DNA from 3 places in the Hydrogenophaga sp. T66 genome. Region 3 is predicted to be linked to each of the others. Evidence: predicted binding sites of a transcription regulator. Region 3 holds the regulator's gene; each other region holds the start of a gene.
The links. The regulator sigma-54, encoded in region 3, starts transcription at its own class of promoters, with help from an activator protein. The targets are predictions, from matches to a motif close to TGGCANGNAANCTGCTTT.
Positions count from the first base shown of each region.

Region 1 (9,943 bases), on a different contig from region 3:
TGGTGGCGCTCTGGCCGGATGCCATTCCGAAGCACATCTGCGACGAGTTTGGCCTGCTCAAGCAGGATCAGCTCATCGATGCCGCACGGGCCTTCGGACTGACGGGCGAGGAAGTGGAGGCACTGATCTCGCGCTTCGAGGTGGTCACGAAGAAGCTGGCCGGGATCAAAAAGACGTGACCGGCCCCGTCAGACGGCCTTGAACCACGCGTCGTAGCCCGTCTTCAGGATCAACACCGACACCACCAGGATGAAGGCAGCGCGCACGAAGCCGCTGCCGTGCTTGAGCGCCAGACGGGTGCCCAACAGGCTGCCCACGACATTGGCCACGGCCATGGCCAGCACGAAGTGCCACCAGACATGGCCTTTCCAGGCGAAGAGCATCAGGGCAGCGAGGTTGGTGGCGGTGTTGATCAGCTTGGCGCTGGCACTGGCGTGCAGGAAGTCGTAGCCCAGCCAGCGCACGAACAGGAACACCAGGAAGCTGCCGGTGCCCGGGCCGAAGAAGCCGTCGTAGAAGCCGATGGTCACCCCCATCAGGCAGGCGGCTGCGGCTTCCCGGCGACCGCTGAACCGCGGTGCGTGGTGACGGCCGAGGTCTTTGCGCGCCAGCGTGTAGATCAGCACACCGACCAGCACCAGGGGCAAGGCCCGGCGCAGAAAGTCCGGCGCGATGACGGTCACGGTCCAGGCGCCGGCCATCGACCCGGCAAAGCCCACGGCCGCAGCCGGCAGCAACGCGTGCCACGGCATGTCCACGCGACGGGCGTATTGCAGGGTGGCCGCCGCCGTGCCCCAGACCGAGGCGCCTTTGTTCACACCGAAGAGCGTGGCGGGGTGGGTGGTGGGGAACACGGCAAACAAGGCCGGCACCAGGATCAGGCCGCCACCGCCCACGATCGAGTCCACAAAGCCGGCGAACAGGGAGGCGAGTGAGACGAGCAGCAGGTCCATCGCGACGATTGTCGCCGGGGGACAGGGGCGAAAAAAAACCGACCCATCGGGGTCGGTGTTCAGCGCTCCGGCGGCCTCTGCAGGGCTCCTGTGCCGGTGGAATGGTTCTGGACTCGGTTGTCTCCTCGGTCCCCCGCGCTGCGGCGCGGTGCGCCTGCGAGTGAAGGAAATGTAAATCCCGCACCACCCCAGTGCATCGGGGCTTACCCGGGGCACCCCGCAGGCTTGGCACGCTCCGTGCAAAACCGCAGGCATCTCCTCGGAAAGGTGACGCCATGCCCCGTTTGTGTGCTTCTCGCTTGCATGCCGCCCGTCGGTGGGCCGCCCGCCGGGCCGCGGCCGCCGGCGCCCTGCTGCTGCCAACCCTGCCCGCGCTGGCCGCCGACGGCGCCAGCCTGGTGGACGCGTCCACCCTGCGCGGTGCCGACACCGCCTGGCTGATGGTGAGCACCGCGCTGGTGCTGCTGATGACGCTGCCGGGCATCGCGCTGTTCTACGGCGGGATGGTGCGGCGGTTCAACGTGATCAACACGATGGCGAGCGTGCTGGGCATCGCGGCGGTGGTCAGCGTGCTGTGGTTTGCGCTGGGCTACTCGCTGGCCTTCACGCCCGGCGGCGCGGCGGCCGGCTTCATCGGCGGCCTGGAACGCGTGGGTTTTGCCGGGCTGGACTACGTGGCGGCGGGACCGAAGGTGGCGGTCAACGCGATCGCGCCGCACCTGCCGGAGTCGGTCTTTGCGATGTTCCAGCTCAGCTTCGCGGTGATCACCTGCGCACTGGTGGTCGGTGCGCTGGTGGAGCGGATGCGGTTTGGCGCGCTGCTGCTGTTCGCCGCGCTGTGGCTGCTGGCGGTGTACGTGCCGATCGCGCACTGGGTGTGGTCGCCCGAGGGCTGGCTGGCCAAGCTCGGTGCGCTGGATTTCGCCGGCGGCGCGGTGGTCCACATCAACGCCGGCGCGGCCGCGCTGGTGGTGGCCTACGCGCTGGGCCCGCGCACCGGCTACGGGCAGGAACCGTTCGTGCCCTTCAACCTCGGACTCACGATGGCGGGCACCGGCCTGCTGTGGGTGGGCTGGTTCGGCTTCAACGCCGGCTCGGCGCTCGCCGCCGACGGCCGCGCCGGTCTGGCGCTGGCGGTGACGCACCTGGCGGCGGCCGCGGGCGCGCTGTCGTGGATGGCGGCCGAGTGGCTGGCGCGCCGGCGGGCCACGCTGCTGGGCCTGTGCTCGGGCGTGGTGGCGGGCCTGGTGGCGATCACGCCGGCGGCCGGCTTCGTGACCCTGCGCGGCGCGCTGGTGATCGGTCTGGTGGCCGGCGTGGCCTGCTACTGGGGCGCCACCGCGCTCAAGCGCCTGCTGCGCGCCGACGACTCGCTGGACGTGTTCGGCGTGCACGGCGTGGGCGGGCTCGTGGGCGCGCTGCTCACGGGCGTGCTGGCCGAGCCGGCGATCAGCGGCCTGTCGGCCAGCGTGGCCACGCAGCTGCTGGCCTGCGTGGCGGTGCTGGGCTACAGCCTGGTGATGACGACCGTGGTGCTGTGGGTGACGTCGCGCGTGGTGTCGCTGCGGGTCCACGAGGTGGACGAGCGCGCCGGGCTGGACGTCGCGCTGCACCAGGAACAGCTGGGGCACTGAGCGATGAGCGCCACCGAGCTGTTCGGCATCGCAGCGCACCTGCACGTGCTGCTGCGCCGCAAGACCGGCCGGGTCACCGACACCGAGTGGCTGGCCGTGAACCCCGACTACGCCCGCGAGATCGTGCGCTTCGCCCGCGAGAAGGGTCGGGCCGACGGCCACGCCGACCTGCTCGCGCTGGCCGACCGGCTGGAGGCCGGCATCGCCGACATGGGCCACACCTCGCCCCGCCGCCCCTTGCTCGAAGCCGCCGCCGACGCGCTGCGCGCCGGCCGCACCGCGCCCGACGCCCCGGCCGGCCTGCGCGCGACCCCGCCCACCCCCGCCGGCGCGGCCCCCAGCGGCTTCCCCGAGTCCCGCACCGGCACGCCCACCACCCCCGGCGGCGATGGCACCCCGCGCGACAACCGCTACGTCGGCCGCCTGCGCTGACCGTCAGGCCACACCACCCAACCGACAACCCGCGCAGCGGCGGAGCGTGGGGGCCTGACGATCCGGCGCCGGGCCGCCCCCAGCCGGATCAGCCCCCCGGGGGGCAGCGACCCGCGCAGCGGCGGAGCGTGGGGGGGCTTATTTCACTCCCCGCCGATGATCCAGCGCGCCGCGCGCTCCGCGATCATCAGCGTGGGGCTGTTGGTGTTGCCGCTGGTGATGGTGGGCATCACGCCGGCATCCACCACGCGCAGCCCGGCGACGCCGCGCACGCGCAGGTGGCTGTCGACCACGGCCATCGGGTCGTCGGGGCGGCCCATGCGGGTAGTGCCGACCGGGTGGAAGATGGTGCTGGCGATGTCGCCAGCCAGCCGCGCGAGTTCCTCGTCGCTCTGGTACTGCGGGCCCGGCTTGTACTCTTCCGGCCGGAACGGCGCGAGCGCGGGCTGGGCGACGATGCGCCGCGTCACGCGCAGGCTCTCGGCCGCGACCTGGCGGTCCTCGGCGGTGCTGAGGTAGTTGGGCGCGATGGCGGGGGCGTCCTGGAAACGCGGGCTGGTGATCCGCACGTGGCCGCGGCTGGTGGGATTGAGGTTGCAGACGCTGGCGGTGAACGCCGGGAAGCGGTGCAGCGGCTCGCCGAAGGCGTCCAGGCTGAGCGGCTGCACGTGGTACTGGATGTTGGGGTAGGGCCGGTCGGGCGCGCTGCGGGTGAAGGCGCCGAGCTGGCTGGGCGCCATGCTCATCGGGCCGCTGCGGCGCCAGGCGTATTCCAGCCCGATGCGCGCCTTGCCCCACCACGAGTTCGCCAGGGTGTTGAGCGTGGTCGTGCCCTGCACCTTGAACACGGCCCGGATCTGCAGGTGGTCCTGCAGGTTCTCGCCCACGCCGGGCAGGTCGTGCACGACCGGGATGCCGTGCTGCTGCAGCAGGGCGGCCGGGCCGATGCCCGAGAGCTGCAGGATCTGCGGCGTGCCGACCGCACCGGCGCACAGGATGACCTCGCGCGCCGCGTGCGCGGTGACCATCTCCTGCCCGGTCCACACCTGCACGCCGGTGCAGCGCCGCGCGCCGTCCGCGCCGGTGTCGACCACCAGCCGCGCGACCTGCGCGTTGGTCCACAGCTCGAAATTGGGGCGGCCGTAGCAGGTGGGCCGCAGAAAGGCCTTGGCGGTGTTCCAGCGCCAGCCGGCGCGCTGGTTGACCTCGAAATAGCCCACGCCTTCGTTGCTGCCGCGGTTGAAGTCGGGCGTGGCGGGGATGCCGGCCTGCTGGGCGGCCTGGGCGAAGGCGTCGAGGATGTCCCAGCGCAGGCGCTGCTTCTCCACGCGCCATTCGCCGCCGGCGCCGCGGCCGCGCATCAGGCTGCGCCAGGGGTCGTCGGCCGCCCCGGGGCGCTCGCCGGCCAGCAGATCGGCCACCGCGCCGCGTGCGCCGTGCCAGCCGCTGGCGCCGCCGTGGTGGTCTTCATGCAGCTTGAAATAAGGCAAGACCTTCGACCACGACCACGACTCGTCGCCGGTGAGCGTGGCCCACTGGTCGTAGTCGCGGGCCTGGCCGCGCATGTAGATCATCCCGTTGATGCTGGAACAGCCGCCCAGCGTCTTGCCGCGCGGGTAACGCAGGCGCCGGCCGTTCAGACCGGGATCCGGCTCGGTCTGGTAGAGCCAGTCGGTGCGCGGGTTGCCGATGCAGTAGAGGTAACCCACCGGAATGTGAATCCAGTGGTAGTCGTCGCGCCGCCCGGCCTCGATCAGCAACACCCGCTTCGACGCGTCCGCGCTCAGCCGGTTGGCCATCAAGCTGCCGGCCGTGCCCGCGCCGATGACGATGTAGTCAAACGTGGTGTCGCTGCTCATGCCTTGTCTCGCTATGGCTCGGTTGCTGGGTGGCCAGCCGGCGAAGATACCGCGGCAGCCGAGGATCCGGCTTGGCCGGTCCTCCGGCTGCGTCCCCCCACCGGGGGGAAGCGCCGTCGGGCGCGCAGGGGGGACGTCACTTCGCCGTCGGCATCACGAATTCGGCGCCCTTGGCCGTCGTCTCCGGCCAGCGCTGCATGATGCTCTTTTGCTTGGTGTAGAAGCGCACGCCCTCCTCGCCGTAGGCGTGCATGTCGCCAAACAGGGACCGCTTCCAGCCGCCGAAACCGTGCCAGGCCATGGGCACCGGGATCGGCACGTTGATGCCCACCATGCCCACCTGGATGCGCCGGGCGAACTCGCGGGCCACGTTGCCGTCGCGGGTGAAGCAGGACACGCCGTTGCCGAATTCGTGGTCGTTGATGATTTGCACCGCCTGCGCAAAGTCGGGCACGCGCACGCAGGAGAGCACCGGGCCAAAGATCTCTTCCCGGTAGATCTTCATGTCCGTGGTCACGTGGTCGAACAGCGTGCCGCCCATCCAGAAACCCTGGTCGCAACCGGCGCCGGCTTTCGCGCCGTCGAAGCCGCGGCCGTCCACCAGCAGCGTCGCGCCCTCCTTGGCACCGGCCTCGATGTAGCCGGTGATGCGCTGGCGCGCGGCCTCGGTCACGATGGGGCCCATTTCGGCGGCGAGGTTCATGCCGTCGAGCACCTTGAGCGCCTTCGTGCGCTCGATCAGCTTGGGCATGATGCGCTCGCCCACGTCACCCACCAGCACGGCCACGGAAATGGCCATGCAGCGCTCGCCGGCGCTGCCATAGGCCGCGCCGATCAGGGCATCGACCGCCTGGTCGAGGTCGGCATCGGGCATCACGACCATGTGGTTCTTGGCGCCACCCAGGGCCTGCACGCGCTTGCCGTGGTGCGCGCCGGTTTCATAGATGTAGTTGGCGATCGGGGTGGAGCCGACGAAGCTGATGGCCTTCACGTCGGGATGAACCAGGAGCGCGTCCACCGCCTCTTTGTCGCCCTGCACCACGTTGTAGACGCCATCGGGCAAGCCGGCCTGCTTGAGCAGCTCGCCCATGAACAGGCTGGGCGTGGGGTCGATCGGGCTGGGCTTGAGGATGAAGGTGTTGCCCGCGGCGATGGCCACCGGGAACATCCACATGGGCACCATGACCGGGAAGTTGAACGGCGTGATGCCGGCCACCACGCCCAGCGGCTGGCGCAGCGTCCAGTTGTCCATGCCGGTGGAGACCTGGTCGGTGAAGTCGCCCTTGAGCAGCTGCGGGATGCCGCAGGCGAATTCGATGATGTCGATGCCGCGCGCCACCTCGCCCTGCGCGTCGGTGAACACCTTCCCGTGCTCGGCCGTGATCATCTTGGCGAGCGTGTCCTTGTGCTGGTTCACCAGCTCAAGGAACTTGAACATCACCCGCGCGCGGCGGATGGGCGGCGTGTCGGCCCAGGCGGGGAAGGCGGCCTGCGCAGCGGCCACGGCCGCGCCCACGTCGGCCGCGTTGGCCAGCGCCACGCGGCCGGTGACCGCGCCCGTGGCGGGGTTGGTCACGTCCTGCGCGCGCGGCGAGCTGCCGGCGGCGACGCGGCCGTTGATGAAGTGGGCGATGGCGGTGGGTTGGGCAGACATGGGGGCCTCCGGGCTGGGGCAATGCGGGGTGAATGGGGGGCGAACGGGGTGATGGTTTCGTCAGAAGCGACGGCGCCGGGCCAGTGTAGGCAGCGATGCCCCCGCCCGCCAGACCAGCGGCCTGAACGCATTGTTCGAATTCATGAACAATCAAACCATGATTGACGAAAAAGCCGACCACCTCTGGATGCACCTGCACTGGCTCACCGTGCTGGCGCAGCAGGGCAGCTACACCGCCGCCGCCCAGCGCCTGGGCGTGAGCAAGGCCGCCATGAGCCAGCGCATCGCCGCGCTGGAGCGCGCGGCCGGCGTGTCGCTGGTGCAGCGCACCACCCGCAGCGTGCGCCTGACCGAGGCCGGCCAGCGACTGGTGGACGGCCTGCGCGAGCCCTTCGAGCAGATCCGCCAGAGCTTCGCCAGCGTGCGCGACCTGGCCGCCGTGCCGGCCGGGCGGGTCCGGGTGACGGCGCCGGTGGCGCTGGCGCGCCAGCAGCTGGTGCCGCGGCTGCCCGCTTTCCTGCGCGCGCACCCGCAGGTGCGCATCGAGCTGGAGCTCTCCGACCGGCTCAGCTCGCTGGCCACCGAAGGCTTCGACCTGGCCATCCGCCACACCGCGGCGCCGCCCGACACCCACGTCGCCTGGACGCTGTGCGAAACCCGCTCGGTGCTGGTGGCCAGCCGCGCCTACCTGCGCCGCCGCGGCACGCCCACCGCGCCCAACGACCTGGCCGTGCACGACTGCCTGCACTACCCGCGCGCCCAGGAAACCCCCGCGTGGCATTTCGAACCGGCCGCCGCCGCCAGCGCCACGACCGCCCCGGCGCGCATCACCGTGCCCGTGACCGGACCCTTCGGCGCCAACAACAGCGAGGCCCTGCGCGACGCCGCCATCGACGGCCTGGGCATCGCCCTCGTACCGGACTTCAGCGCCCAGGCCGCACTCCAGGCCGGCCGGCTGGTGGAGGTGCTGCCCGACTGGCGCGCCGTCGGCAGCTTCAGCCCCCACATCTACGCCATCCGCCCCTACAGCACCCACGTGCCGCGCGCGGTGGCGGCCTTCGTGGCCTGGCTGCGGGAGGCGCTGGCGGACGGATTTCCGCTGCAGCGGTGATTCAACAGCCCCTGCGAGCCAGGGAGCGGGGCGGACTCGCCGCGGGGGCCGGCCCACCCATGCATCCCGGCAAGCGTTGTTTTCTCTCCGCTCAGACAACAACGCGCGGAGATCACAAAAAGCCAAGTAAATCAATGCCTTGGCTGGATCCTCATTACGCTTTTGGTCACGCTGCGCAACCGTGCACCCGCCGAGGCAACCGACCTTCAACACCCACAGCACGGTGCGCACAGATGTTTAGGTAATAAACAACCAAAAACGTATTCGTTCCCAATATGAAGCGATCGGCGGAGCATGCGCTTCCTCGCGGTGCGGCCCGTTGTCGGACCCGCCGCTGCCCCGCCACCGATTTGCGCTCATCAAGGAACGAACCATGTCGACCCGCCGCCACCTGCTGCACACCCTCGCCGCCACGGCCACCACCCTCGGTCTGGGCCTGGCCGCCGTCCCGGCCTTCGCCCAGCCCGCCCCGGTCACCCTGCTCAACGTCAGCTACGACCCCACCCGCGAGCTCTACGTGGACGTCAACGCCGCGTTCGCCAAACAGTGGAAAGCCAAGACCGGGCAGGACGTGACCATCAAGCAGTCGCATGGCGGCTCGGGCAAGCAGGCCCGCTCGGTGATCGACGGGCTGGAGGCCGACGTGGTGACGCTGGCGCTGGCCGGCGACATCGACGCGCTGCACACCAACGGCCAGTGGATCCCCAAGGACTGGCAGAAACGCCTGCCCAAGAACAGCGCGCCCTACACCTCCACGATCGTGCTCGTGGTGCGCGCCGGCAACCCCAAGGGCATCAAGGACTGGGACGACCTGATCCGCCCGGACGTGAAGGTCATCACCCCGAACCCCAAGACCTCGGGCGGCGCGCGCTGGAACTACCTCGCGGCCTGGGAATTCGCCAAGCGCAAGTTCGGCAGCGAGGACAAGGCGCGCGACTTTGTGGCCAAGCTCTACGCCAACGTGCCCGTGCTCGACACCGGCGCACGCGGCTCCTCGGTCACCTTCGCCCAGCGCAACCAGGGCGACGTGTTCATCAGCTGGGAAAACGAGGCCTACCTGCTGGAGAAGGAGTTCGGCAACCGGGTGGACTTCGTGTATCCCTCGCTGTCGATCCTGGCCGAGCCGCCAGTGACCATCGTGGACAAGAACGTCGACCGCAAAGGCACGCGTGCGGTGGCCCAGGCCTACCTCGAATTCCTCTACACCGAAGAGGCGCAAGACCTGATCGGCAAACACTTCTACCGCCCGACCTCGGCCAAGGCGCAGGCCAAGTACGCCAAGCAACTGCCCAAGCTCAACCTGTTCACCATCGACGAGGCCTTCGGCGGCTGGGAGCAGGCCAGCAAGCGCCACTTCGCCGACGGCGGCGTGTTTGATCGTCTGGTGCTTCGGCCGTGACCCGGGCCTGCGTGATCATCGTGCCCGGCTGGCGCAATTCCGGGCCGCGCCACTGGCAGAGCCTGTGGGCCCGCGAGGTGCCGGGGGCGCGGCGCGTGGAGCAGGACGACTGGGTCTCTCCGCGGCGCGATGCCTGGGTGGCGCGGGTGGCCGAAACCATCGAAGCCGCCGGCGGGCCGGTGGTGGTGGTCGCGCACAGCCTGGGCTGCATCGCCACCGTGCACCTGCCCGCCGAGGTGGTGTCGCGCATCGCCGGTGCGCTGCTGGTGGCGCCGGCCGACCCGGAGCGCCGCGGCGCGCTGGCCGACTTCGCGCCGGTGCCCTACCAGCGGCTGCCATACCGCCACATCCTGGTGGCCAGCGACAACGATCCTTACTGCCCCATCCGGCTGGCCGGGGCCTACGCCCGCGCCTGGGGCAGCGAATTCGTGCGGCTGCCGGGGGCGGGCCACATCAACGTGGAGGCCGGCTTCGGCGACTGGCCGCTGGGGCGGGCGCTGTTGACCTCGCTGGCGCCCGCCGCGGCGAACCATATTCCCCAGGCCGCATAAAGAAACAAGAAAACTGTCGTTTGTGTTCTGAGGCCTGGCGCCCAGAATCCGAACCCTTCCGCCACCTCCGCCGGACGCGCGCGTCCGGCCCACCCCAGGACCGACCATGAACACCGCCCTCCTCCGCTACGCCGTCGCCGCCCTGGCTCTGGGCGCCGCCGGCCTGGCCTCGGCCCAGACCTCGCTGCTCAACGTGTCCTACGACGTGGCGCGCGAGTTCTACAAAGACCTCAACGTGGCCTACGCCGCCCACGTGAAAAAGACCACCGGCAAGGACATCCGCATCGACCAGTCGCACGCCGGCAGCAGCGCGCAGGCGCGTGCCGTGGCCGACGGCCTGGAAGCCGACG
Region 1 is NZ_JBXVVX010000003.1:68,923-78,865, forward strand. Features, by position in the region: gene AC2D80_RS12675 (hypothetical protein) at 1-179, shown strand, start outside; gene AC2D80_RS12680 (TSUP family transporter) at 189-953, opposite strand; gene AC2D80_RS12685 (ammonium transporter) at 1,229-2,587, shown strand; gene AC2D80_RS12690 (hypothetical protein) at 2,591-3,019, shown strand; gene AC2D80_RS12695 (GMC family oxidoreductase) at 3,163-4,878, opposite strand; gene AC2D80_RS12700 (CoA-acylating methylmalonate-semialdehyde dehydrogenase) at 5,015-6,532, opposite strand; gene AC2D80_RS12705 (LysR family transcriptional regulator) at 6,690-7,643, shown strand; gene AC2D80_RS12710 (sulfate ABC transporter substrate-binding protein) at 8,017-9,042, shown strand; gene AC2D80_RS12715 (RBBP9/YdeN family alpha/beta hydrolase) at 9,039-9,593, shown strand; gene AC2D80_RS12720 (sulfate ABC transporter substrate-binding protein) at 9,700-9,943, shown strand, end outside.
Region 1: AC2D80_RS12685 (ammonium transporter) is a predicted target of sigma-54. The motif match lies at 1,180-1,197, and genes of this name have one in related genera.

Region 2 (9,943 bases), on a different contig from region 3:
GTGGCGTAGGGCAGAAGCCGGGCGAACTCGCCGTCGGCGTCCATCACCGCCACGACCTCGTGGTCGCGGTCGCCGGTGAGCAGGCGGGTGTTGGCCAGGTCGCGGTCGCGCGGGTCGCCGCTGAGCTTGAACGGACGGGTCTGCACGACCTTCAGGCCGTAGCGTTTGGCGCTGCGGGCAAAGGCCTGGCCCTGCAGGGCGTCGGCCGGCGTAGGCCCCTGCAGCACCAGCACCTGCCGCCAGTTGCGCGCCGCCAGGTACTGGGCCAGCGCGTCCTGCTGCATGGCCCGGCTGGGCAGGGTGTGCAGCAGGTGGGCGGCACAGTGTTCGGCGCGCAGCGCATCGTCGTCCAGGCCGGTGTTGAACACGATGGCGCCCCCCAAGGCCCCGGGCGCGGCCTGCACCAGCTGGCGCAGCGGGCCCTCGGGGAGGTCGGCCACCACGTGCTGCACGCGGGCGGCCTTGAGTTCGGCCAGGGCCTTGGGCAAGGCCGCGGCATCGGGCAAGACCACATCGCGCACCTTGAGGTCGATGCCCGCGGCGTCCAGTTCAAACGCGGCATCGGCCACCCCGAGCGTCACGCCGTCCAGCGCCCGTCCGGCCGGGTGGCCGGGGTAGGCCTTCTCCAGCCGGCGCGGCGCATGGCGCGGATCGTCGGCCAGCGACACCACCGCCAGCGTGACGGTGGTGCGGGTCTGGGCCACCGCGCCGCCGTCCGCGGCCAGCAGCGTGGCCGCCACCAGCGCGCGGGTCAGCGGGCCGAGGACCCGCCTCATTTCACCAGCACGGTGTGCGGCACGCGGCCGACCGCCACCGTCTTGAGCGCTTTGGCCGCCGCCGTGTCCACCAGCGTCATGTCGTCGGACAGGCCGTTGGCCACAAACAGGGTCTTGCCGTCCGGACCCAGCGTGAGGCCCCAGGCGCGCTTGCCGACCAGCACCTGGCGGCCGACCTTCTTGCTCGCCACGTCCACCTCGGCCACGTGATTCGCCCGGCCCAGGCCCACCCACATCGTCTTGCCGTCGGCGCTCATCGCCATGCCCACCGGCGTGATGTCGGCCTCGCGCATGCCCTGCACGGCAAACTTGATCGTGGCCTTCACGCTGTGGTCGGTGGTGTTGACCACGCTGACCGACGCATCCAGCTCGTTGGTCACCCACAGCTCGCTGCCGTCGGCCGTGAGCACGAACCGGCGCGGCCGCTTGCCCACCTTGATGTTCTTGACCACCTTTTTCTGCGCCAGATCGACGAGGTGGACCAGGTTGGCCACCTCGGAGGTGACGTAGGCGAACTTGCCGTCGCGCGTGACGATCACGCCCTCGGGCTCGCCGCCGGTCTTCACCTCGAACACCTTCTTGCGCGTGGCCAGGTCGTACGCGGCCATCACGTTCTCTTCCTCGATGGACACGTAGGCCAGCTTGCCGTCCGGGCTGAGGTCAAAAATCTCGGGGCTGTCGCCCAGCGGCACCGTGCCGCTCATCTTGCCGGCCGCCACGTCCACCACGCCCAGCTGGTTGCTGTCACCGCAGCACACGTAGATCGCGCTGCGGTCGGCGTTGAACATCATGTGGCGCGGGCGCTTGCACACGTCGATCGCGCCGGTGCGGTTGCCCTGGGTGTCGAACACATACACCTTGTTGTCCTTCTCGCTGGACACATACACCTGCGCCAGTGCGGCGGGGGTCAAGACGGCGGCGAGAAGGGCGAACGGCCAGGCGGCCAGGCGGCGGGCTTGCATGAGGTGAGTCTCCTTGATGTTGTGCAGCAGCGGGCTGTTTCTGCAACTTTGATGCCAGAAAAGCAGGAACGCTTCTTGCAGCATGGCCCCAGCGACGGCCCCATCGCTCCTGACAAACCCTAGGTCGTCCGCGGAGACACAGCCCCCATGCCCCACCGCCCCCCGTTGTCGCGACGTCAGTGCCTCGCCTGGGGCATCGGCGTCGGCGCGACCCTGGCCATGCCGGCGCTGGCCACCGCCGGCCCCTTCCCCAGCCGGCCGATCCAGCTGATCGTGCCCTGGCCCGCCGGGGGTGCCACCGACCTCACCCTGCGGGTGCTGTGCGAGGAAGCCGCCCCGCTGCTCGGGCAGCCGCTGGTGGTCATCAACAAGCCGGGGGCCGGTGGCACGCAGGTCGCGCCGCTGTTGCGCGCGGCCGAGCCCGACGGCCACACCATCGGCCAGGTGCCCATCACCGTCTACCGCCACGCGCTGATGAACCCCGTGCCCTGGGACCCGGTTAACGACCTCGCGCCCATCGTGCAGGTCTCCGGCGTGACCTTCGGCGTGCTGGTCCCGGCCAGCAGCCCCTTCCAGCGCTTCGACGATCTCGTCCAGTGGGGTCGCCAGCACCCCGGCGCGCTGCTCGTGGGCTCCACCGGGGTCGGCACCACCGCCCACCTGGCGATGGAAGAGGTGCTCCAGCAACACGGCATCCGCTACGTCCACGTGCCCTACCGCGGCACCGCCGACCAGATGCTCGGCGTGGCGGGTGGGCAGGTGATGGTGGGGGTCAATTCCACGGGCTTTGCCCCCTGGCTGGACCAAGGCAAGGTGCGGCTGCTGGCGGTCTTCAGCGCCCAGCGCAGCCCGCGCTGGCCCGACGTGCCGACCCTGCGCGAGCTGGGGTACCCGTTTGCCGTGCACCACTCGCCCTGGGGCCTGGCCGCGCCCCGCGCCACGCCCGAGGCCGCCATCGCCCGATTGCACGACGCCTTCGCCCGCGCCATGCTCAGCGAACGCCACTTGCGCGAACTCGCCCGCTACGATCAGACTCTCGATTACCTCAACACCCGCGACTACCGGCAGGCGGTGCTTGACACCGTCGAACGGGAAAAGCGTTTGCTGCACCGCATGAACCTGCTGCCGCGAGGCCACAGCTGATGCCCGACACCGCCGCATCCACCCTGCTGCGCGCCACCGACCTGCACAAGGCCTACGGCGCCAAGCCCGCGCTGCGGGGGCTCAGCCTGAGCCTGCGGGCGGGCGAGTTCGTGGCCCTGCTCGGCCCCAACGGCGCCGGCAAGAGCACCCTGCTGCAACTGCTCACCGGTCTGTTCACGCCCGACCGCGGCGAGATCGAGGTGCTGGGACACGACCTGCGCCGGCACCCCGCGCGCGCGCTCGCCGGGCTCGGCGTGGTGTTTCAGCAGGCCGCGCTCGACCTCGACCTGAGCGTGCTCGCCAACCTGCGCTTTCACACCGACCTCCACGGCCTGCCGCGCGCGCTGGCCGCCGAACGCATCGCCCACGGCCTGGCCAGCCTGGGCCTGCAGGGACAGGAGAAAGCCGTCGTGCGCAGCCTCTCCGGCGGCAACCGGCGCAAGGTCGAGCTGGTGCGCGCCCTGCTCCATCGCCCGCGCGTGCTGCTGATGGACGAAGCCACCGTCGGCCTCGACCCCGCCTCGCGCCAGCAGCTGCTCACCACCGTGAGCGACCTGTGCGCCCGCGAGGGCCTCGCGGTGCTCTGGGCCACCCACCTGATCGAGGAAGCGCGCAGCGCCAGCCGCCTCGTGCTGATTCACCAGGGCGGCGTGCGCTACGACGGCAGCACCGCCGACTTCATGGCCGCGGCGCAGGGCACCGATTTCCAGGCCGAGGTCCTGCGCCAGCTCGACGGGGGTCGCGACTGACATGCAGGCCACCGAGGTCATTCACCGCTGGATCTCCGCCTTCAACCGCGGCGAGGTCGGTACGCTGTGTGCGCTGTACGACCCCCGCGCGGTGCTCTGGGCCACCACCGCCCCCGACCCCAAAGAGTCGCCCGAAGCCATCGCCCGCTATTTCGACGAGGTGCTGGGCATGCGCCCGCCACCACAAATGCGGCTCGTCGCCAGCCGCCAGCGCACCCTGGGCGACGCCGTGGTGCTCAGCGGCATCTACGAACTCACCCTCTTCCCCGGCACCGACCCGCAGGGCCTGCCCGCGCGCTTCACGCTCGTGCTGCACCGCGAAGCGGCCGACCGCTGGGTGATCGTGGAGCACCACTCCTCGCTGGTGCCGCGGCCCCTGAGCTGATGGCGCCGCGAAGCGATCACCGCCGGGCGTTGGGAAAGAACAGCTGCTCGCCGCCGATCTGGTAAGCGGCAATCGCTGCCTGGCCGGCGGGACCGACGAGCCAATCGACAAACTTCTGGCCATCGGCCGCCCGGACGTGGGGATGCTTGGCCGCGCTCACCAGCATCACGCCGTACTGGTTGAAGAGGCGCTTGTCGCCCTCCACCAGGATGGCGAGATCGGCGCGGTTCTTGAAGTTCAGCCAGGTACCGCGGTCGGCCAGCACATAGGCGCCGCTGCTCGACGCGATGTTCAGCGCCGGGCCCATGCCGCACCCGCATTCCCGGTAGCCAGTGCCTTTGACGGCCTCGCGGTCGGTCAGCTTCCAGAAGCGCAGCTCGGCCGCGTGCGTCCCGCTTTTGTCGCCACGCGAGACAAAGGGCGCGTTCGCGGCGGCGAGCTTCCTGAAGGCAGCAGCGATGTCGGCACCCTTGGTCCCGGCCGGGTCGGCCTTCGGGCCGATCAGCACGAAGTCGTTGTACATGACCTCCAGGCGCTTCACGCCGAAGCCGTCGGCCACGAATTGCTCCTCGGCGACCTTGTCGTGCACGAACAGGACGTCCGCGTCACCGCGGCGGGCCATGTCAATCGCCTGGCCGGTGCCCAGCGCCACCACCTTCACATCGATACCGCTGGCCTGCTTGAACTGGGGCAGGATATGGCCAAACAAGCCGCTCTGCTCGGTGGAGGTGGTGGACGCCACCACGATGCTCTGGGCCAGGGCGGCCGCACCGGCCAGACCGAAGACCACGGCGGCGGCCACGCGCTTGAAAAATGTCACAGGCTTTCTCCCTGAACAAACAGATCGGCCTGCGGGCACACCGCCCGCAGGATCTCGTGGTTGAAGAAATCGGCCACCGGCAGGTCGGCCAGCAGCCGACCTTGCTCCAGGTACATCACGCGGCTGGCCAGTCGCTTCACCTGGCCCAGGTTGTGGCTGCTGAACACCAGGGTGGTCGGCGAGCCGTCTGGCTGCCCGGCGGTGGTGAACTCGGCAATCAGGGCCTCGACTTCGCGCTTGGCGTGGGGGTCGAGGCTGGCGGTGGGTTCATCGAGCAACCACACCGCGGGGCGCAGCGCCCAGGCGCGCGCCAGCGCCAGGCGCTGCTGCTGGCCGCCCGACAGCGCGCGGGCGTTGGCGTCGGCCACGGACTCGAGCTCCACCCGGCGCAGCGCCTCCCACGCCCGCTCGCGCGCCGACCGCCACGGTGTGCCTTGCAGCCACAGGCCGAGCGCGATGTTGCGCTGCGCGCTCAGGCGCAGCAGGTGGGGTCGCTGGAACAGCATGGCCTGGCGCGCGCCGCTGGCGGTCTGCAGACTGCCTGTGGTCAGGGGCTGCAGGCGGTGCAGGGTGCGCAGCAGCGTGCTCTTGCCGCTGCCGTTGGCGCCCACCAGCGCCACGCGCTCGCCCGGGGCGATGCGCAGGAAGACGCGATCCAGCGCAGGCGGGCGGCCGGGCACCAGCTGCACCGTGGCGTCGCGCAGTTCGACCACGGGCGCCGCCGCCACAGCGGCGGGCAGGCGAGGCATCGCTGTCATGCAGCCACCATCAGCGGCGCCAGCCCATCCCGGCGCTCGCGCCAGCGGCGCAGCAGCGAGACCACGCCGTTGAGCAGGAGCACCACCGTCATGAGCACCAGTCCCAGGCCCAGGGCCAGCGGCAGGTCGCCCTTGCTGGTCTCCAGCGCGATGGCGGTGGTCATGACCCGGGTGAAGCCCTCGATGTTGCCGCCCACGATCATCACCGCGCCCACTTCCGACACCGCACGGCCAAACGCCGTGATCAGCACGGTGAGCAACGCGTAGCGCTCGTCCCAGGCCAGCAGCAGCGCGCGCGTCAGCGTGCCCGCGCCCAGCGAGCGCAGTTGCTCGCCATGGGTGCGGTCCGCGTCCTCCACCACCTGACGCGTGAGCGCGGTGACCAGCGGCACCACCAGCACCGCTTGCGCCAGCACCATGGCCTGAAAGCTGAACAGCCAACCCAGGAAGCCCAGCGGCCCGGAGCGCGACAGCAGCAGGTAAATCACCAGCCCCACCACGACCGACGGAATCGCCAGAAAGGTGTTGAGCACCGTCAGCAGCGCCGAACGGCCGCGAAACCGCGCGGTCGCCAGCCACGCGCCCAGCGCCAGGCCGATGCCGCTGGCAATCAAACAGGCCGCCGCGCTCACCGCGAGCGAGCGCCCCACCACCGACCACAACACCGGGTCGCCGGAGGTCACGAGGGTGAACGCGGTGCTCGCGCTGTCGACAAAGGCACTCATGGAGACTCCATCCTCAATGGCGCAGGATTCAATCACGGGTCCGCCGCAGCGCGTTAGGAAGCGCGATTCATAAGTCACGGCCGAGGGTCTTGGTGGGCTTGATGCACACTTCCGGGCCATGCGGACCGTCGAGTTGTCGTACACCCTGCGCAGCGGCCCGGCCTCCCGGGCCGGGGAGCCGGTCGTGCTGCGCAACCCCATGATGGACGTGCTGCACGCGGTGCGCAGCAGTGGTTCGATCTCCGGGGCCGCGCGTCAGATCGGTCTGTCGTACCGCCACGTGTGGGGGCAGCTCAAGGACTGGGAAGCGGAGCTGGGCCAGCCCTTGCTGGTGTGGGAACGCGGCCAGGCCGCCCGCCTCACCGCCTTCGGCGAGCGGCTGCTGCTGGCCGAGCGCCTAGCCCAGGCGCGGCTGGCGCCGCAGATGGAAAGCCTGCGCGCGGAGATCGAGCGCGCGTTTGCCAAGGTGCTCGACGGCGCCAGCGACACCCCGGTGCGACAGGACGAGCTGACCCTGTACGCCAGCCACGACCATGCGCTCACGGTGCTGCGCGAACACACCGCGCGCCACGCCGAGGCGCCGCTGCACCTGGACATCCGCTTCACCGGCAGCGTGGATGCCATCCGCGCGCTCAACGAAGGCCGTTGCGAGGTCGCGGGCTTCCACACCCAGCCCTTCGCGGCCGCCGGCAGCCTGAGCGCGCGCACCTACCGGCCGCTGCTCAAGCCCGGCCTGCACAAGATCATCGGCTTCGCGCGGCGCGCCCAGGGCCTGATGCTGGCGCCGGGCAATCCGCTGCGGCTGCAGTCGCTGGACGACGTGATCCACCAGCGCGCGCGCTTCGTCAACCGCGCCAAGGGCACGGGCACCCGCCTGCTGCTCGACGAGTGGCTCGCCCAGGCGGGGCGCGCGGCCGACACGGTGAACGGCTACGAGCGCGTCGAGACATCCCACGGGGCCGTGGCCCTGGCCGTGGCCAGTGGCACCGCCGACGTGGGCCTAGGCACCGAGTACGCCGCGCGCAGCCAGGGCCTGGACTTCGTGACCGTGACCGAGGAGCGCTACCTGCTGGTGTGCCTGAAGACGGCGCTGGAGCAGCCCGCCCTGCAGCGCCTGCTGCAGCACCTGCAGGGAAACAACTGGCATCAGGCCCTGACCGCCCTGCCCGGCTATGTGCCCGACCACTGCGGCGAGGTCGCCTCGATGAAGCGGCTGCTGCCCTGGTGGGACTGAGCCTCAGGCCGGCAAGCGCCGGGCAATCTCGGCCACGAGCGCGCGGGCGAGCGTGAGCTTGTCGGCGCGCGGCAACTCGCGCGCACCGGCCGCATCCACCAGCAGCAGGGCGTTGTCGTCGCGGCCGAAGGTATCGGGGCCGATGTTGCCCACCAGCAGCGGCACACCCTTGCGCGCCCGCTTGGCCTGCGCGTGTGCCAGCAGGTCGTGGCTCTCGGCCGCGAAGCCCACGCAGTACAACGCGCCGCTCCGGGCCCGCGCGCCCGCGGCCACGCCGGCCAGGATGTCGGGGTTCTCCACGAAGGCCAGCGCGGGCACGGCGCCGCTGCCGTCTTTCTTGATCTTCTGCATCGCTTCGGTCGCTGGCCGCCAGTCGGCCACCGCCGCCGCGGCAATGAACACATCCGCCGTGGCCTCGGCGGCCTGAACCGCGCGCTGCATGTCCAGCGCCGACGCCACATCCACCCGCGCCACGCCCCGCGGCGTGGCCAGGGCCACCGGGCCCGCCACCAGGGTCACGTCGGCCCCGGCCTCCCACGCGGCGCGGGCGATGGCAAAACCCATCTTGCCGCTGCTGCGGTTGGTGATGCCGCGAACCGGGTCAATCGCTTCGAAGGTCGGACCGGCGGTGATCAGCACCCGCCGGCCCGCCAGCGGCTTGGGCTGGAAATGCGCGACCAGTTCATCCAGCAGCTCCGCCGGCTCCAGCATGCGCCCGTCGCCGGTCTCGCCGCAGGCCTGATCGCCCGCGCCCACGCCCAGCACCACCGTGCCGTCGGCCCGCAGCTGGGCCAGGTTGCGCTGGGTCGCGGGGTGGGCGTACATCTCGCGGTTCATCGCCGGCGCCACGATCAGCGGCACCCGCTCGATCGGTCGCGCCAGACACATCAGCGAGAGCAGGTCGTCGGCCCGGCCGTGGAGCAGCTTGGCCAGAAAGTCGGCGCTGGCGGGCGCGATCACGATGGCGTCGGCTTCGCGGCTGAGGTTGATGTGGGGCATGTTGTTGCCCTCACGCGCGTCCCACTGGGAGGTGTAGACCGGCCGCCCGGAGAGCGCCTGCATGGTCACCGGCGTGATGAAATGCTCGGCCGCCTCGGTCATCGCCACCTGCACGGTGGCACCGGCCTTGATCAGCGCCCGGCAGAACTCGGCCGCCTTGTAACAGGCGATGCCGCCCGACAGGCCCAGGATGACGTGTTTTCCGGCGAGATCGTTCATGGCGCGCAATGTATCAGGGCCCCCGCGAGCGCGCCGGGCCCGGGTGGGGGGCCACATATAATTCCCATTTCCACCTCCTGCGGGCCGCCGGCCCGCCCGAGACATGACCAAATACGTGTTCGTCACCGGCGGTGTGGTGTCCTCCCTGGGCAAGGGCATTGCTTCTGCATCTCTCGCCGCGCTGCTGGAGTCGCGCGGCCTCAACGTCACCCTCATCAAGCTCGACCCGTACATCAACGTCGATCCGGGCACCATGTCGCCGTTTCAGCACGGCGAGGTGTTCGTCACCGACGACGGCGCCGAGACCGACCTCGACCTGGGCCACTATGAGCGTTTCATCGAAACGCGCATGAAAAAGGCCAACAACTTCACCACCGGCAAGATCTATCAGTCGGTGCTGGAGAAGGAGCGCCGCGGCGACTACCTCGGCAAGACGGTGCAGGTGATCCCGCACATCACCAACGAGATCCAGGAATTCATCCGCAAGGGTTCGGGCGAAGGCACGCCGGACGCGGTGGACGTGGCCATCGTCGAGATCGGCGGCACCGTGGGCGACATCGAGTCCCTGCCGTTTCTGGAGGCCGTGCGCCAGATGAGCCTGCGCCTGGGCCCCAACCACTCGGCCTTTGTGCACCTGAGCTACGTGCCCTGGATCGCCGCCGCTGGCGAGCTCAAGACCAAACCCACGCAGCACACCGCGCAGAAGCTGCGCGAGATCGGTATCCAAGCCGACGCGCTGCTCTGCCGCGCCGATCGCCGCATCCCCGACGAAGAACGCGCCAAGATCAGCCTGTTCAGCAACGTGCCCGAGTGGGGCGTGATCAGCATGTGGGACGTGGACACCATCTACAAGGTGCCCCGCATCCTGCACGAGCAGGGCCTGGACGGCCTGATCTGCGACAAGCTGCGCCTGAACACGCCGCCGGCCAACCTCAAGCGCTGGGACGACCTGGTGTACGCGGTCGAGCACCCCACGGCCACGCTCAGGCTCGCCATGGTCGGCAAGTACGTGGACCTGTCGGACAGCTACAAGTCCCTCAACGAAGCGCTGCGCCACGCCGGTCTGAAGAACCAGGCCAAGGTCGAGATCACTTACATCGACTCCGAAACGCTCACGCCGGACAACGTGGCGACCGAACTGGGCGCGTTTGACGCGATTCTGGTGCCGGGCGG
Region 2 is NZ_JBXVVX010000001.1:841,828-851,770, reverse strand. Features, by position in the region: gene AC2D80_RS03965 (type 1 periplasmic-binding domain-containing protein) at 1-776, opposite strand, end outside; gene AC2D80_RS03960 (PQQ-dependent catabolism-associated beta-propeller protein) at 773-1,738, opposite strand; gene AC2D80_RS03955 (tripartite tricarboxylate transporter substrate binding protein) at 1,886-2,881, shown strand; gene AC2D80_RS03950 (ATP-binding cassette domain-containing protein) at 2,881-3,630, shown strand; gene AC2D80_RS03945 (nuclear transport factor 2 family protein) at 3,632-4,015, shown strand; gene AC2D80_RS03940 (ABC transporter substrate-binding protein) at 4,032-4,835, opposite strand; gene AC2D80_RS03935 (ATP-binding cassette domain-containing protein) at 4,832-5,548, opposite strand; gene AC2D80_RS03930 (ABC transporter permease) at 5,590-6,318, opposite strand; gene AC2D80_RS03925 (substrate-binding domain-containing protein) at 6,437-7,552, shown strand; gene coaBC (bifunctional phosphopantothenoylcysteine decarboxylase/phosphopantothenate--cysteine ligase CoaBC) at 7,556-8,770, opposite strand; gene pyrG (CTP synthase) at 8,874-9,943, shown strand, end outside.
Region 2: AC2D80_RS03960 (PQQ-dependent catabolism-associated beta-propeller protein) is a predicted target of sigma-54. The motif match lies at 1,778-1,795, and genes of this name have one in related genera.

Region 3 (9,943 bases):
CAGCGCCATCCACAGCGCCTGCGACAGCAGCGACTCCTCCACCGCGATCTGCGTGGTCAGCAGCCAGCTCTGACAGGTGACCAGCACCGCCGGGTAGCGGCGGGTGGTGCCCAGGGTGTCGGTCACGTCGAGCTGGCCGTCGGCGGCGCGGGCGATGGCCGCCACGCCCGGGCGCGGCGCGCCGCCGTGCAGCGAGGCCAGGCTGGTGCCCGCGCCCCAGTGCACCCGCTCGTCAGCGCCCGGCGCCAGCCGCCACAGGCCCTGCGGCACCTGCTGCACGCCGCCGACCACGAGGTGCTGGTCGTCGTCGCAGCCGGTGAGCACCACGCGCAGGATCTCCAGCATCGAGTTCGGGAAGTCCGAGTCCCAGCCGCCGGTGCCGAAGCCGACCTGGCCGAAGACCTCGCGGTGGCGGAAGGACAGGGCCTGGAAGGCGCTGGACTGGGCGACGAAGTCGTAGAAGGTGCGGTCGTCCCAGCGCGGCACGAGCGCGTTCCACAGCGCTTTCAGGCGCGGCACATCCCGCGCGCGCAGCGCATCCTGCAGGGCGCTGAAGCCCGCCCCCTCTTCGAGCGCGTCGCCCCAGGCCGTGGCCACCTCGCGGAACAGCGGCGGCAGGTCGTCCAGCGTGCGCGCGCGGTGCGTCACGCCGGCGAGGTCCACCACCGTGCAGCCGGCCGCCGGCGTGAGCGGGTTGGGAAAGGGGCGGGTGGCCAGACCCAGCCGGTCGACGTAGTGAAAAAACGCCGTGCCCGAGCGCGGGAAGCGCATGCCGCCGAGCTCGGCCACCGCGCCCGCGCCGCCCTCGAAGGCCTGCGAGCGCAGGCGACCGCCCAGGCGCGAGGCCTCGTACACCACCGGCCGGAGCCCGAGCTTCATCAGCTCGTGCGCGGCGGTCAGGCCGGCCATGCCGGCGCCCACGATGGCCACCTCGGTGCCGTGGCGTTCGCGCGGCAGCACGCCCAGGCCGGCGGGGTGGCGCAGCCAGTCGTCGTGCGCGAAGGGGAAGTCCGGGCCGAAGACGGTGAGGGGTTTCGCGGCGTTCATGGGCAGCACCGGGCGGTCAGGCCAGCGAGGCCAGCAGCCAGGCGGCCGTGCCCCACATCATGAGCGCGACCAGCCCGTCGAGCGCGCGCCACAGGCGCAGCGAGTTGAGCCGCCGGCCCAGCCAGAAGGCCGCGCAGCCCAGCACCAGGAACCACACCAGCGAACCGGTGGCCGCGCCCAGGCCAAAGGCGGTGCCACCCGCGCCGTAGGCCAGCGACGCGCTGCCGATCAGCACCGCCGTGTCGAGCCAGGCGTGGGGGTTGAGCCAGGAAAAAGCCAGGGCCGAGAGCACGGCCTGCCGGCGCGTGACCGGCGCGGCGTGGGCGGCGTGGGCCGTGGAAGGGGTCGCGGGCAGCGGGCCGGGCTGCGACAGCGGCGCGGCCACCGGCGCGCGGAAGCGCTGGAACGCCTGCCAGCCGTACACCGACAGGAACAGCACGCCCGCGCCCACGATGGCGCCGTGCAGCTTGTCCGACAGGCCGCCGAGCTGCGCCAGGCCCAGCACGCCGATGGCGATCAGCGCGATGTCGGCCAGCGCGCAGACCGCCACCGTGAGCCACAGGTGCTGGCGTTGCAGGCCCATGCGCAGCACATGGGCGTTTTGCGGGCCGATGGCCATGATCAGCGACAGGCTCAGCACCAGGCCGGCGGTGAAGGTGGGGAAGGTCAGGGTCATGGTGATGCTCGCGGGACAGAGGGCGCCTGGGTTCAGGCCATGGCGGCATGGTGCCCGTCCCACCGGGTGGATTAAAGCGATTTGACAGAAAATGAAGCTCATCAAGGTTTTCTAAACAAGCAGCACCGATGCTCGACGCCCGCCAACTCGAAGCCCTCGCCGCCGTGGTCGAAACCGGCGGGTTCAGTGCCGCCGCGCGGGCGTTGTCGGTCACGGTGGCGGCGGTGTCGCTGCGCATCAAGTCGCTGGAGGAATCGCTCGGCCAGCGGCTGCTGGTGCGGGGCAAGCGCGTCACCGCCACGCCCGCCGGGCAGGCGCTGCTGGGCCACATCAAGCAGGTGCGGGCGATGGAGACCGACCTGCTCGCCGGCCTGGCCGGCGGGCCGGCGCGCGACGGCGCGGCCTGGCAGAGCCTGAGCGTGGCCATCAACGCCGATTCGGTGGCCAGCTGGTTCCTGCCCGGCGTGGCCGCGCTGCTGCAGCGCCACCGGCTGCTGCTGGAGATCGTGATCGACGACCAGGACCACACCCACGACGCCCTCAAGCGCGGCGACGTGATGGGCTGCGTCACCACCCGCGCCGACGCCATGCGCGGCTGCATTGCCGAGCCGCTGGGCGTCATGCGCTACCGCTGTGTGGCCGCGCCGGCCGTGGTGCAGCGCTGCCGCACGCCGGGCGGCGGCGTGTCGCCGCACCGCCTGCTGGCCCACCCGGCCGTCATCTTCAACCGCAAGGACGCCCTGCAGGACGCCTTCCTCCTGCAGCACTTCGGCCTGCAGCAACCCCACTACCCGCGCCACTTCGCGCCCGCGGTCGACGCCTTTGAGACCGCCATCGAACTCGGCCTGGGCTGGGGCATGGTGCCCGAGCAGCACCTCGCGCACCGCCCCGCGCTGCAGGAACTGCTGCCCGGCGCCACCGTCGACGTGGCGCTGTACTGGCAGCACTGGGCGCACGAGCCTCCCTCGGCGCAGCGGCTGACCGCCGCGGTGAAGGCCGCCGCCGCGCGCCAGCTGCGCGCCCCCGACGCGCCCGGGGCCCCCGCCTAAAATCGCGCCCCATGCTCACCATCAAACAAGACCTGCTCGCCGGCCTGGCCGCCGAGCTGGAGTCCCTCAGCCCCGGCGCGGGCGCGCGCGCCGCCTTCGAATCGCCCAAAGTGGCCGCCCACGGCGACTACGCCGTGACCGCCGCCATGGCGCTGGCCAAGCCCCTGAAGGCCAACCCGCGCGCGCTGGCCGAGCAGTTGCGCACCGCGCTGCTGGCCCGCCCGGCCTACCAGCGGTGGGTGCAAGACATCGAGATCGCCGGCCCGGGCTTCATCAACATCCGCCTCCAGCCCGCCGCCAAGCAGCAGGTGGTGCGCGAGGTGCTTGCCGCCGGCGCGGCTTTCGGCCGCCAGCCGGACCACGGCCAGCGCCTCATGGTCGAGTTCGTGTCGGCCAACCCGACCGGACCGCTGCACGTCGGCCACGGCCGGCAGGCCGCGCTGGGCGACGCGATCTGCAACCTCTACGATACGCAGGGCTGGGCGGTGCACCGCGAGTTCTATTACAACGACGCGGGCGTGCAGATCAACACGCTGGCCACCTCCACCCAGCTGCGCGCCCAGGGCAAGAAGCCCGGCGATCCCGGCTGGCCCGAGGCCGCCTACAACGGCGACTACATCGGCGACATCGCCCGCGACTTCCTCGCCCGGAAAACCGTCAAGGCCGACGACCGCGAGTTCACCGCCAGCGGTGACGCCAACGACCTCGACGGCCTGCGGCAGTTTGCCGTGGCCTACCTGCGCCACGAGCAGGACCTCGACCTGCAGGCCTTTGCGGTGAAGTTCGACCACTATTACCTGGAGTCCAGCCTGTACACCAGCGGGCGCGTCGAGGCGGCGGTCAACCGGCTGATCGCCAACGGCAAGACCTACGAGCAGGACGGCGCGCTGTGGCTGCGCAGCACCGACTACGGCGACGACAAGGACCGCGTGATGCGCAAGTCCGACGGCTCGTACACCTACTTCGTGCCCGACGTGGCCTATCACATCGCCAAGTGGGAGCGCGGCTTCACCAAGGTCATCAACATCCAGGGCACCGACCACCACGGCACGATCGCGCGCGTGCGCGCCGGCCTGCAGGCGGCTGACGTCGGCATTCCCGCCGGCTACCCCGACTACGTGTTGCACACCATGGTGCGCGTCGTGCGCAACGGCGAGGAGGTCAAGATCAGCAAGCGCGCCGGCAGCTACGTCACGCTGCGCGACCTGATCGACTGGACCAGCAAGGACGCGGTGCGTTTCTTCCTGCTCAGCCGCAAGCCCGACACCGAATACACCTTCGACGTCGACCTCGCCGTCCAGCAGAACAACGACAACCCGGTCTACTACGTCCAGTACGCCCACGCCCGCATCTGCTCGGTGCTCGACGCCTGGGGCGGCGACGTGGCGGCCCTGGCCCAGGCCGATCTCGCGCCGCTGGACAGCGCCCCGGCCCAGACGCTCATGCTGCTGCTGGCGCGCTACCCGGCCATGCTCACCGACGCCGCGCGCGACTTCGCGCCGCACGACGTGACCTTCTACCTGCGCGAACTGGCGTCGGCCTACCACAGCTACTACGACGCCGAGCGCATCCTGGTGGACGACGACACGGTCAAGCGCGCGCGGCTGGCGCTCGTCGCGGCCACCGCGCAGGTGCTGCACAATGGCCTGGCCGTGCTGGGCGTGAGCGCCCCGCGCAAGATGTGAGACCGTCGCTCGCCATGAAGAAATCCCCCGCTTCGTCGTCCGCCCGCCGCGCCACCGGCGGCACCCTCATTGGCTTCGTCGCCGGCCTGCTCGTGGGCCTGGGTGCCGCGCTGGCCGTGGCGGTGTACGTGACCAAGGTGCCGGTGCCCTTCGTGGACCGCGGGCTGTCGCGCGACGCCGGCGCCGAGCAGCGCGAGGCCGAGCGCAACAAGGGCTGGAATCCCAACGCGTCGGTCGGCGGACCGGCCCCCGCGCCCGCCGCCCCCGGGGCCGCCACGCCACCGGCCGCCCCGCCCGCCACCGACGCCAAGGCCACCGATCCGAAAGCCCCGGCCGCCAAACCCGCCGACCCGCTGGGCGAACTGATGCAGCAGAAAACCGGCCAGGCGCCGGCCGCCGCCACGCCGCCCACCGCCGCGGCCGGCCCCGGCGCCGATCCCTTCACCTACTTCGTGCAGGCCGGCGCTTTCCGCACCGCCGAGGACGCGGAAACCCAGCGCGCCAAGCTGGCGATGATGGGCATCGACGCGCAGGTCAGCGAGCGCGAGCAGAATGGCCGCACCGTCTACCGCGTGCGCGTCGGACCCTTCACGCAGAAAGCCCTGGCCGAACTCACGCAGGAGCAGCTCACCGGCAACGGCATCGAAGCCGCGCTGGTGCGCGTGCAGCGCTGAGCCGGCGGGAACTTTTCCGCGGCGTCCGCGCCCGAACCCAGTCCTTCCCCGGAGAACCGATCCATGCAACGCCGCGCGTTTTCCCTCTCCCTGATGTCTTTCGGCGCCGCCAGCGCCCTGCCGGCCTTCGCCCAGCGCGTCGCGCCCAAAGAAGGCGTCGATTACCTCAAGCTGGCCAAGCCCGCGCCGGTCCAGGCCCCGCCCAGCCAGATCGAGGTGGTCGAGTTCTTCGCCTACTCCTGTGTGCACTGCTTCAATTTCGAACCGCTGTTCGAGGACTGGAAGTCGAAGCAGCCGCCCAACGTCGCCGTGCGCCGCGTGCCGGTGGCCTTTTCGCCGGCGTTTGTGCCGATGCAAAAGCTCTACTACACGCTGGAGGCGATGGACCAGGTCAAGGCGCTGCACGCCAAGGTCTTTTCCGCCATCCACAACGAACGCCTGCCGCTGACCACGCCCGGTCCGATCATCGACTGGGTGGCCAAGCAGGGCGTGGACCGGGCGAAGTTCACCGAGGTGTTCAACGCCCCGGCCACCGCCACCAAGGCCCAGCAGGCCGCGGCCCTGCAGGACGCCTACGCTGTCGAGGGCACGCCGGCGCTGGGCGTGGCCGGTCGCTTCTACATCGCCGGGCAGGGCCCGCGCACGCTGACCATCGCCAGCGCGCTGATCGCCGAAGCCGGCCGCAAGGGCTGATGCGGCGCCGGCGACCGCCGGCGCAGTCAAACCGCGCCCCGAAACAGGGCGCGCGCCGTCGGGACCGCCGTTACAATGAATGCAAGTTTCGTGCCCTGACGCCATGCCTGCATTCGCCATCCCCACCTTCCGTCGCCTTCGGGTCCTCGGCCTGAACGTCTGCCTGACGGTCTGCCTGGGCGGCGCCAGCACCGCCTGGGCCGAGCGCGCGGACCGCGACAAGCCGCTCAACGCCGAGGCCGACAGCCTGCGCTACGACGACGCCCGCCAGACCAGCGTCTTCACCGGCAACGTCGTCATCACCAAGGGCACCATCCGCATCCGCGGCGCGCAGGTGGAAATCCGCCAGGACGCCCAGGGCAACCAGTTCGGCGTGGTCACGGGCAGCCCAGGCACCTTCCGCCAGAAGCGCGACGGCGTGGACGAGCACATCGAAGGCGAGGCCCGCCGCATCGACTACGACAGCCGCGCCGACACGGTGCGCTTCACCGGCGACGCCGTGCTGCGCCGCTACAAGGGCACGCAGCTCAACGACGAAACCAGCGGCGGCGTGATCGTCTACAACAACGCCACCGACACCTTCACCGTGGACGGCGCCGACCCGGCCCGGCCCACCGCCAGCGGCAGCAGCGCCGCCAGCGGCGGCCGTGTGCGCGCGATGCTCACGCCCGTGCCCAAGCCCGGTGCGGCCCCCGCCGCTCCCCCGGTCGCCACGCCGCCCGCCGCCCTGACCCCCAGCCGCCAGATCGAGGGCCGGCCGTGAGCGCGCCTGAGCGCCCCGCGGCCGCCAAGCCCGGCCGGCCGGCGCCCGTGGTGAGCCGGCTGGAGGCCCGCGGCCTGCAAAAGGCCTACGGCAGCCGCAAGGTGGTCAAGGACGTGTCGCTCGCCGTGTTCAAGGGCGAGGTGGTGGGGCTGCTGGGCCCCAACGGCGCGGGCAAGACCACCTCGTTCTACATGCTGGTGGGACTCCTGCGGGCGGATGGGGGCCAGATCCTGCTCGACGGTCAGGCGATCGAACGCTTCCCGATCCACCGCCGCGCGCGGCTCGGCGTGGGCTACCTCCCGCAGGAGGCATCGATCTTCCGCAAGCTCAGCGTCGCCGACAACGTGCGTGCGGTGCTGGAGTTGCAGGAAGACGACCAGGGCCGGCCGCTGTCGGGCGAGGCGATCGCCCGCCGGCTCGACGAACTGCTCAAGGACCTTCACGTCGACCACCTGCGTGACGCGCCGGCCCCGGCGCTGTCCGGCGGCGAGCGCCGCCGGGTGGAGATCGCGCGCGCCCTGGCCACCAACCCCCGATTCATCCTGCTCGACGAGCCCTTCGCCGGCATCGACCCGATCGCGGTCATCGAGATCCAGCGCATCATCGGTTTCCTGAAGTCGCGCGGCATTGGCGTGCTGATCACCGACCACAACGTGCGCGAGACCCTGGGCATCTGCGACCGCGCCTACATCATCAACGACGGTCACGTGCTCACCAGCGGCACGCCGGCGGAGATCGTCGAAAACGCCGACGTGCGCCGGGTCTATCTCGGCGAGCACTTCCGCATGTGATCATGGCCTTCCCCGCGCGCCAGTCCCTTCACGCCGTCGCCCTCCGCGGGCGCGCGTGCTTGCACGGGGCGGCCCGGCGGGGCGGCCCACGGTCGGGCGCGCGATGAAGCAGGGACTGTCGCTGCGTGTCTCGCAGCACCTCGCCCTCACCCCGCAGCTGCAGCAGTCGATCCGGCTGCTCCAACTCTCGACGCTGGAGATGGCGCAGGAAGTCGAGCAGATGCTCGACGACAACCCTTTTCTGGAGCGGGCCGACGACAGCGTCGAGCGCGAGGAGTTCGGCGTCACCCAGACCGACGCCCCCGTCAGTGGCGGTGAGCAGCTCAGCGAGGCCGGCGTGTCGGTCTCCGAGGGCGCCGAGGCGCCCGACACCGACGCGCTGGAAGCCCGGCTCGACGGGGCCGCGCCGGTGGAGGAAAACTGGGACGGCGATGGCACCGTCGACCTCGCGCCCAACGACAGCGAGTGGGGCGGCGATGCGCCGCCGCGCGGCGCGGGTGGCGACGACGACGACACCGCCAGCGCCACCGAGCTGGCCCGCGCCCAACGCTCGCTCACCGATCACCTGCACGAGCAGGCGCGTTGCCTGCGCCTGAACGACCGCGACCGCGCGGCCCTGGTGCTGCTGATCGAATCGCTCAACGAGGACGGTTACCTCGCCGACCCGCTGGACGAACTCGGCGAAGCGCTGCTGCGCCTGGAAGGCCGGCCGCCCGAGCAGGACGCGCTGGACGACGCCCAGCAGCGCCTGCAGCTCGCGTTGTCGCTGCTGCAGCACATGGACCCGCCCGGTGTGGGCGCGCGCAGCCTCGGCGAGTGCCTGCGGCTGCAGATCCTGGAGCTGCGCAACACGCCGGCCGCACGCGCCGCGCTGGCCATCGTGGCGCAACCGCTGGAACTCATCGCCAAGCGCGATGTGCGCCGTCTGGCCCAGGCCTGCGGTGCCGACGACGAGACGGTGCGGGCCGCGCTGGCGCTGATCGCCGGGCTGGAGCCCAAGCCCGGGCGCCGGTTTGTCGATGTGGAGCGCCACATCGTGGTCCCCGATGTGATCGTGGCGCGGGCTGGCCGGGGCTTCAAGGTCATGCTCAACCCCGACGTGATGCCGCGCCTGCGGGTGCACGACGTGTATGCCAACGCGTTGCGCCAGAACCGCGGCGGGCGCGACGGTGGCGAAGGCGGTCACGCCGCCATGCAACAGCGCCTGCAGGAGGCGCGCTGGTTCATCAAGAACATCCAGCAGCGCTTTGACACCATCCTGCGCGTGAGCAGCGCCATCGTCGAGCGGCAGCGCAACTTCTTCATGCACGGCGAGCTGGCCATGCGCCCGCTGGTGCTGCGCGAAATCGCCGACGAGCTGGGCCTGCACGAATCCACCATCAGCCGCGTGACCACCGCCAAATACATGGCCACGCCCTTCGGCACCTACGAGCTGAAGTACTTCTTCGGCTCCTCGCTCGGGACCGAGACCGGTGGCAACGCGTCCAGCACCGCCGTGCGCGCGCTGATCAAGCAGTTCATCGCCGCCGAAGACGCGGCCAAGCCGCTGTCCGACAACCAGCTTTCCGACCTGCTCAAGGAACAGGGCATCGAGTGCGCGCGTCGCACCGTGGCCAAGTACCGCGAGGCGCTGCGGATCGCGCCCGCCAACCTGCGCAAGTCGCTCTGACCGAACCCGCGGCCCGCGCTGTGCGGGCCGTCTACCCACCGACCGCCGTGAACGCCCTGCACTTGTTTCTCCCCTGCGCCGCCGGCGTTGAAGACCTGCTCGCCGATGAGGTGCGCGACATCCTGGGCGCTGAGGGCGTGCAGCGGGTGCGGGGGGGCGTGGCGCTGACCGCCAGCTGGCGCGATGCGATGCGGCTGAACCTGCACAGCCGTCTCGCCGTGCGCGTGCTGGTGCAACTCGCCCACGGCCCGTACCGCAGCGAACGCGACCTGTACGACGCCGCTGCGGCGGTGGCCTGGGAGATCTGGTTCACGCCCGCGCAGACGATCAAGGTCGAGATCACCGCCCAGCACAGCCCGCTCAAAAGCCTGAACTTCGCCGCGCTGACCATCAAGGACGCGGTGTGCGACCGCTTCCGCGAGCGGCGCGGCGAGCGGCCCAGCGTGGAGACTCGCTGGCCCGACGTGCGGATCTACACCCACCTGACGGCCGAGACGGTGACGCTGTACATCGACACCTCCGGCGAACCGCTGTTCAAGCGCGGCTGGCGCGAGGACAAGGGCGATGCGCCGCTGAAGGAGACGCTGGCCGCGGCCATGATCGCGGCCACCGGCTGGGACGGCGCCGTGCCCTTGTACGACCCCTGTTGCGGCAGCGGCACGGTGGTCATCGAGGCGGCGCAGCGGGCGCTGCGCATTGCGCCCGGCCTGGGCCGGCGCTTCGGCTTCGAGAAGCTGCTGCCCTTCCAGGCCCACGTGTGGGCGGCGCTGCGCGAAGAAGCCCGTGCGGCCGAACGCCCGCATCCGGCCGGCTCGCCGCCCCTGGCCCACGGCAGCGACGTGTCGTTCCGCATGGTCGACTTTGCCCAGCGCAACGCCGAGCGCGCCGGCGTCGCC
Region 3 is NZ_JBXVVX010000004.1:29,221-39,163, reverse strand. Features, by position in the region: gene AC2D80_RS13915 (flavin monoamine oxidase family protein) at 1-1,047, opposite strand, end outside; gene AC2D80_RS13910 (LysE/ArgO family amino acid transporter) at 1,064-1,723, opposite strand; gene AC2D80_RS13905 (HTH-type transcriptional regulator ArgP) at 1,852-2,772, shown strand; gene argS (arginine--tRNA ligase) at 2,784-4,457, shown strand; gene AC2D80_RS13895 (SPOR domain-containing protein) at 4,472-5,131, shown strand; gene AC2D80_RS13890 (thiol:disulfide interchange protein DsbA/DsbL) at 5,195-5,824, shown strand; gene lptA (lipopolysaccharide transport periplasmic protein LptA) at 5,928-6,587, shown strand; gene lptB (LPS export ABC transporter ATP-binding protein) at 6,584-7,378, shown strand; gene AC2D80_RS13875 (RNA polymerase factor sigma-54) at 7,482-9,047, shown strand; gene AC2D80_RS13870 (THUMP domain-containing class I SAM-dependent RNA methyltransferase) at 9,095-9,943, shown strand, end outside.